Regions from separate parts of the Pseudomonas sp. S35 genome, predicted to be linked through region 2. Evidence: riboswitches for the same ligand, from Rfam matches in the RefSeq annotation. Region 2 holds a riboswitch; the other holds the start of a gene.
What was found. A riboswitch is a leader RNA that binds a small molecule or an ion and turns the genes downstream of it on or off. The one in region 2 is predicted to bind cobalamin.

Region 1: another riboswitch for cobalamin. It lies ahead of PspS35_RS16180 (CbtB-domain containing protein); the one in region 2 lies ahead of PspS35_RS19705 (ABC transporter substrate-binding protein).

The regions. Positions count from the first base shown of each region.
Region 1 covers NZ_CP019431.1:3,661,785-3,665,469, reverse strand. The annotation lists gene cobM (precorrin-4 C(11)-methyltransferase) at 1-321, opposite strand, end outside; gene PspS35_RS16190 (cobalamin biosynthesis protein) at 393-785, opposite strand; gene PspS35_RS16185 (CbtA family protein) at 782-1,486, opposite strand; gene PspS35_RS16180 (CbtB-domain containing protein) at 1,498-1,686, opposite strand; cobalamin riboswitch at 1,784-1,989, opposite strand; gene PspS35_RS16175 (hypothetical protein) at 2,068-2,745, opposite strand; cobalamin riboswitch at 3,133-3,334, shown strand; gene cobW (cobalamin biosynthesis protein CobW) at 3,427-3,685, shown strand, end outside.
Region 2 covers NZ_CP019431.1:4,426,241-4,429,925, reverse strand. The annotation lists gene PspS35_RS19710 (iron ABC transporter permease) at 1-926, opposite strand, end outside; gene PspS35_RS19705 (ABC transporter substrate-binding protein) at 923-1,933, opposite strand; cobalamin riboswitch at 2,048-2,242, opposite strand; gene PspS35_RS19700 (aldehyde dehydrogenase family protein) at 2,334-3,685, opposite strand, start outside.

The DNA of each region.
Region 1 (3,685 bases), 760 kb from region 2:
GGGGATGATCTGGAATGCAATGCCCAGCTCACGCAAATAGCGGATCTGCTCGCCAATCGCGCCATAAAGGCTTGGATCACCGGAGTGCACACGCGCCACGTCCTGGCCTTTGGCGTGGGCGGCCTTGATCAGGTCGATGATCTGCTCTAGATGCAGTTCGGCACTGTTGACCACCTGTTCTGCCTGATGACCCTCCAATACCGCCGCGGGCACCAGTGAGCCGGCATAGATGATCACCGGGCAGTTGCGGATCAACCGCTGGCCTTTGACGGTGATCAATTCCGGGTCGCCGGGGCCGGCGCCGATGAAGTAGACGGTCATGGAGAATTCCTGTGAAAAAAACGGACGAGCATGAATATTGCTCATGATCGAAGAGGTCGATTATCGGGGTTTTAACCGGCGCAGGCCAACGCAAAGGTGGCCTGGGCGGTTTTTTTGCGAGTGACCAGCAAGCGGGCAGAGCCGCTATAGAGGTGTTCGGCGAGCGCCAGGGCGGCGCTCTCGGCAATGCCGTAACAGCCAGTATGGGCAAACGCGACAGCGGATTTGTGGCTCAGCCGGTCGGCATACACGGCCAATTGTTCGGCGCTGAAGCACTGCAAAGGCAGCTCCAGCAACCGAGCCAGGGCGAGTAACCCTGGTTCATCCTGTTTGCGGTCGATACTGGCCAGCGCGGTGACGCGCTGGCGTTCAATGCCCGCCTCGGCGAGCGCGGTATCAAACAGCGCCAGCAGGGTGTCTACACCACAACCCCGCTGGCAACCCAGGCCGACCACGTAGGTCATGCCGAGTATTGGTCATCACGGTTGCGACGGAACAGCCAGGCACTGATCAGGCCAAGGGCCAGCCAGAACGCCACGTTGGTCAACTGCGAGGCGATCTTGAACTGCGCTTCGAGGGCTTGCGGCGCCAGCATCGAATGGGTTTCCGGCTGCGGTGCACCGATCACATGCGGCACCACCAGGATCGCCACGCCCAGGACTTTCAGTAGCCAGTTGCGACCAAACACGATCAGGGCAATACCCACAGCCGTCGAGGCAGCGGTGCCGATCCACCAGGTTTGGCGCAGCGCCAGGTCCGCGGCTGCCGTGCCCGGCAACTCGGGTGGCAGGCCCAGGGTTGGCGCCAGTACGAAGGTCGCATAACCGGCCAGGCCCCACAGCAGGCCTTGAGCCGTGCGGGTTGGGGCGCGCAACGTGTACAGGCCGGCCAGCATCAGTGCAAAACCGACCGCGACCACCAGGTTGCCACCGGTGGTGGACAGTACGCGCTGCCAGCCATCCTCCGGCTCCCAGGCTTCGGCGTCGTGGGTGTGTGCAGCGGCGCCAGCGGCGTGTTCATGCACCACTTCGGTTGCTGCAGGGGCCTTTTCAAAGGTCTCCGCCTGCAGAATCAGCGGCGCGACCCAGAAACTTTGCAGCAGGGTCAGCAGCAGTGCGGACAGCAGGCCGGTGAAACCTGCGGTTTGGGCAATACGCTTGATCATGTCGGCAGGTCTCAGTGGCACGGGAACGCAGCGCTATGGCGAGTATCGTGGGCAGCGTTGTGCACCGCCTCGATATGCGAAAAACCGGCGAAATACACCAGGCACGCGCCGAGGATCGACGCACCGATGGCGGCGGTCAGGCGTTGGCTCAGGGTAGAAGTGCTGCTGGCGGAGTGCGAAGTGCTGCTGATGATCGACATGGCGCGTCCCTTTCAGGTGTCTTGCGTGAAACGAGCGCATGAAAACCCCGCGAGCCAGGCACGCAGGGTTTCGAACAGCGCCCGCCCACCGCGGGTTTGTTATCTGATTTTTTCGGGCCGGTCTCCGGGCTTGCGAGGGACACAGGGTCTATTAAGCATCGCCTTCCCATGCCGTAATGGCACAGTGGATCTGACGCTTCACTCGCTTACCGTTGCGGGGGCAGCACCGGACTGGTCATGCGCGCATGATTTACCGGTTTCCCGTTTCACCCTGTGAAGGGCACCCGAAACAAGATGTGTAGGAGAGCATGGGCAGTGGGCGGGCGTCAAATAGAAGACTGACGCCCCGCGGTTTACGGCAGGCGTTCCAGTGGATGTTGATCAGGCAGGGCGATGGGGCGAGTAAGAGGTCGCCATGCGTGCGTACGTAATATCGGACAAATTAAACCTGTCGTCTGGTTTGGTTGTATGCAAGAACGCATCGGGCGTTATATCCAAGTGACGAAGCAGGTAAGGTCGATTAAGAAGTTCTTTGGCAACGGCTGTTGCATTATAGGAGAAATCTCTAGTGCTCCGTATTTCGCGTGCAGCCTCTCGCAGTTCGTTAAAGTTTACATATTCATCGTTAGCACCCTCGGCGAACTCGCGAAAATAAACTCTAACTTGCCCCAGCAAAGACCCATCGCTAAGACTTTTGAAGTCTCCAGCGATAATAGCGACATTGTTCCAGGTTGCCTCGATGTAGGGCTTTACACGGATGTGTGTAAAGAGTGACGTCATTAGGTCTGGGCGGCTGATGACCTCCTTCGCAAGCTCTATTTGCTCTTGTTTGGCATCTCGTCCGTCGTGTAGTTTGCCTGCCGCCATCTTTTTTAGGTCGGTCAAGTGAAAGCTGTTGCGTGCCTTGCCGTCCGGGCCTTCCAGGTCGCGGAAATGGTCCAACAGTTCTTTGGCCAGCAACGGGTTGCTGTAGTTCTCGAAAAAAGTAATGTCTGATGGTTTTTTTTGTGCCGCTGCGAGGGGCAGAGAATCAGTCTTGGGGTGTACGTTGCCAGTCACTTCGATCGATGCCGAAGGGAGGGGGCAGTAGTTTGAGTGCGTATTGAAAATTCCATAGTGTTTTTGTCCGAGTTGGGTATGCTGGGTTGAACTTCGTCTATTGGCAACGCTGCTCCGAGGATGGGTGGTGTTTTTCGATATTTCTGTTCCCTGTACTCATTTGGGAACTGATTGCGTTAAGTTACAGCGCTTCGTCAATTCGTATGGACTAAATAATTAGTCTGACTTCAAGGCGAGCTTTTACATAAGTTGCTCACTATTGCCGTCTGCACTGATATCAAAGGTTCTGAACCAAACGCCTAATGATGGGCGTCCGTTTTCAACCCCTGGATAGTGTTCAAGCGGGCGGTCTGGCCGTTTCGACATTGACCCGCTCTCACTCACTGCGTAGCCTTGCACCCTCGAGGTTCTTCAGCTCAGGCCGAAGCTAAGAAGGGAACGCGGTTCAAGCCGCGGCTGCCCCCGCAACTGTGAAGGGTTTATCCGACTGCCACGCCACTGCCATAAACGGCGGGAAGGCGCAGCCGGCGCCGGTCTCACGACCCGCAAGCCCCAAGCCAGGAGACCTGCCTCGCAACTGATTTTCCAATTCAACCGGGCGGGGTGATCCGGTGACGAAATCCGCTTCTGCGCAATGCCGCAGGGCCTATCGTCCCGTATGCCCGCCCCAAAGGGCATCCGATGAAAACACTGGCCAAACTCCCCGTCACTATCGTCACCGGCTTCCTTGGCTCGGGCAAAACCACCTTGCTGCGCCATATGCTCGATAACGCCCAGGGCCGCCGCATTGCCGTGATCGTCAACGAATTCGGCGAGTTGGGCATTGACGGTGAAATCCTCAAGCAGTGCTCCATCGGCTGCACCGAAGAAGAAGCCAACGGCCGCGTGTACGAGTTGGCCAACGGCTGCCTGTGCTGCACCGTGCAGGAAGAGTTCTTCC
Region 2 (3,685 bases):
ATCACCTGGCCTTTGATCAAGGTGCGCGACAGTACATCCGCTGCGATCAAAAACAATGCGCCGCCCAAGGCACTGGCCGGCAGCAAGCGCGAGTGCCCGGTGCCGAGCAGCAGGCGCACGGCGTGGGGGATCACCAGACCGACAAAGCCGATGGAGCCGACGATCGACACCATCACCGCCGTGACGAGCGCGGCGCAGCCCACCAGCACAAATTGCACACGGCGCACCGGGATGCCCAGGGACGCCGCCGAGTCGCTGCCGAAGGTGAATGCATCCAGCGCACGACGGTGCCACAGGCACACCGCCAAGCCGGCGACCGCCACCGGCACTGCCAGCCACACCGACGGCCAGCGCACGCCGCTGAGGTTGCCCAGCAACCAGAACATGATGCCGCGGGCCTGCTCGGAACTGGCCGACTTGGTGATCAAGAATGCGGTGAGCGCATTGAACAGCTGCGAACCGGCGATGCCCGCGAGGATGATCTGGCCGGTGCCGCTCACCGAGCCGCTGGCCCGTGCCAGCAGAATCACCAGGGCAAACGCCGCCATGGCGCCGACAAACGCGCCGGCCGACAGCGATATCAACCCGCCGCCCACGCCCATCAGTGCCACCAGCACCGCCCCGGTCGAGGCGCCGGCGCTGATGCCCAACAGGTACGGATCGGCCAACGGGTTGCGCAGCAGCGACTGCAGGATCACCCCGCAGGTGGCCAGCCCCGCGCCGCACGCGGCGGCGACCAGGGCGCGGGTCAGGCGGTAGTTCCACACCACGCCTTCGTCGATCGGGTCCAGTACGTAGCCGGCGTTCCACAGTTTGTTGGCGAGCACTTGCAGCACCACCTGCGGTTCGATGGCCGTTTCGCCGATGGCCACGCCGGCGAGTAAGGCGATCAACAGCAGCGTCAGGGCGAGTAGGGTGCGGATCATTTGGACAGGTCGTAGCCGTCGATGGCGCCGGCCAGTTGTTCAAGGCCGTCGAACATGCGGATGCTGGCCTGCAGCGCCAGGGCATCGAGGATGATGATGCGGTTGTTTTTGACGGCGTCCATGTTGCGCGTGACCGGGTCGCTGCGCAGGAAGGCGAGTTTCTTCTCGTGGTCATCGGCAGGGTAGCGGCGACGGTCCATGCGGGCGATCACCAGGAAGGTCGGGTTGGCCTTGGCGATGGTTTCCCAGCCGACGGTGGGCCACTCTTCATCGGACTGCACCACGTTGTGCAGGCCGAGGGTGTCCAGCATGAATTCGGGGATGCCCTTGTGGCCGGCCACGTACGGGTCGCTGGTCATCTCTGAACTGGAGAACCACACCAGTGCGCTGGCGTGCTTGAGGCCTTTGCTCTGCACGGTGGCGACGGACTTGGCCAGGCGTGCCTTGAGGTCGTCGTTCAGCTGTTGGCCGCGAGCCTGTACGTCGAAAATCTCGGCCAGTTGGCGGATGCTTTTGTAGATGGTTTCGATGCGAAACGGCTCCAGCCGCGTACCGTCGGCGCCCACCAGGTTGTCTTTGCCTTCGCAGTCGGAGGGCAGCAGGTAGGTGGGGATCTTCAGCTCGTGGAACTGCTCACGCGTACCCACCACACCTTGCGGGCCGACTACCCATTCCAGCTCGGCCGCCACCAGTTGCGGGCGCTTGGCGATCACGGCTTCGAAGCTCGGCTCATTGTTGGCCAGGCGTTCGATTTTATCGTTCTGCGCCTTGTATTGGGGCAGTACGTTGTTGAACCACAGCGAGGTGCCGACCACTTTATCGCCGACGCCCAGGGCATACAGCATTTCGGTGGCGGCCTGGCCGATGGTCACGCTGCGCGCCGGGGTTTGCTGGAAGGTCACGGCGCTGCCGCAGTTTTCAACGGTCAACGGGTAGTGAGTGGGCGCCGCGTGGGCCAGGGCACAGAAACCCAGGCCGGTGATCAGGGCAGTAACGCGTGGCAGCATGGGGCGATCTCCGTTTGAACCATACGTGAAGCAGGGGCAGTACGGCTCGGAAATACGCCCTCGAACGCTGCCGGTCGGGCAGGCAAGGATGTCCTTCCCGGACACCCCGCCGGTTAGTGATTGTGCTGGGCCGGCAGGTCTCCTGACTGATGCGTCGTCGCCACGCTCCGGCCTTCCCGGACAGGGTCCAGTGGCGTTAAGGAGCAGGCTCAGCACCTACAGTTGCGGGGGCAGTTTCGATTGGCGCCGTGGGCGGCGTTTCGAATTCCCTATTAGTCCCGTGGGGGAACCGGCGGCGGTATGGTAGTCGATCGCGTTGCCCAGGGGGAGCGTCAAACGAGGCGGGAACGCATATAACCGCCTCGTTGGGGGGAGCTGTCGAGCCCGTGAGGGCTCGGCGTTACTTGCGATCGAGCCACACGGTCTGCGCATTGCAGAACTCGCGTACGCCAAAGTGCGACAGCTCGCGGCCAAACCCGCTCTTTTTCACGCCACCAAACGCCACACGTGGGTCGGAGACGCTGAAGGCGTTGACGAAGATCCCGCCGGTTTCCAGCTGGTTGCCGATATCCCGCGCTTTTGCCGCGTCGGCAGTGAAGATGCTGGCGGTGAGGCCGAACTCGCTGTCATTGGCCAGGGCCACGGCGTGGTCGGCGTCGCGGGCGGTGATGATCGAGGCAACCGGGCCGAACAGTTCCTGTTTGAACGAGGTCATCTGGTCGGTGACGTTGGCCAGCACGGTCGGCGCGTAGTAGTTGCCGCTGCCTGGGACTTTATCGCCGCCCAGCAGCAGGGTCGCGCCTTCTTCCAGGGTGGCCTGGACTTGGCCGTGCAGTTCATCGCGCAGGTCGAAGCGGGCCATTGGACCGATGTAGGTGGTGGCTGAGGTGGGGTCGCCCATGACCAAGGCGCGGCTGGCTTCGACGAATTTGGCGGTGAAGGCTTCAGCCACGCCTTCTTCGATGATCAGGCGCTTGGCGGCGGCGCAGACTTGGCCGCTGTTCTGGAAGCGGCCGATCAGTGCAGCTTGCACGGCGGCGTCGAGGTCGGCGTCGTTGAGCACGATGAACGGGTCGGAGCCGCCCAGTTCCAGCACACATTTTTTCAGCGCGGCACCGGCCTGGGAGCCGATGGCGATACCGGCGCGCACGCTGCCGGTGAGGGTCACGGCGGCGATGCGTGGGTCGGCGATGGCTTGGGATACGCCGTCGGTGGTCACGTTGATCACTTCAAACATGCCGTCGGCAAACCCCGCTTTCTGGAAGGCTTGCTGGATCAGGTAGGCGCTGCCCATCACGTTTGGCGCGTGTTTGAGCACGTAGGTGTTGCCGGCCAGCAGCGTCGGCACGGCGCCGCGCAGCACTTGCCATACCGGGAAGTTCCACGGCATCACGGCGAGGATCGGGCCCAGTGGGCGGTATTCGATATGGGCCGTGCCGTTGTCCACCAGGGTCGGTTCCGGGGCAAGCATGGCCGGGCCTTGGGCGGCGTACCATTCGCTCAGTTGCGCGCACTTTTCGATTTCGGCACGGGCCTGGGCGATGGGTTTGCCCATCTCCAGGGTGATCATCTGCGCCATTGTTTCGGCTTGCTCGCGCAGGGCGGCGGCCAGGGCCAGCAGTAATTCTGCGCGCTGGCTCACCGGCTGGCGGCGCCAGGTGCGGAAGGCGGCGGTGGCGCGGTTGAGGGCGGCGTCCAGCTGCGACGCGGTTTCGTATGGGTAGCTGCCGACCGTTTCGCCGTTGGCCGGGT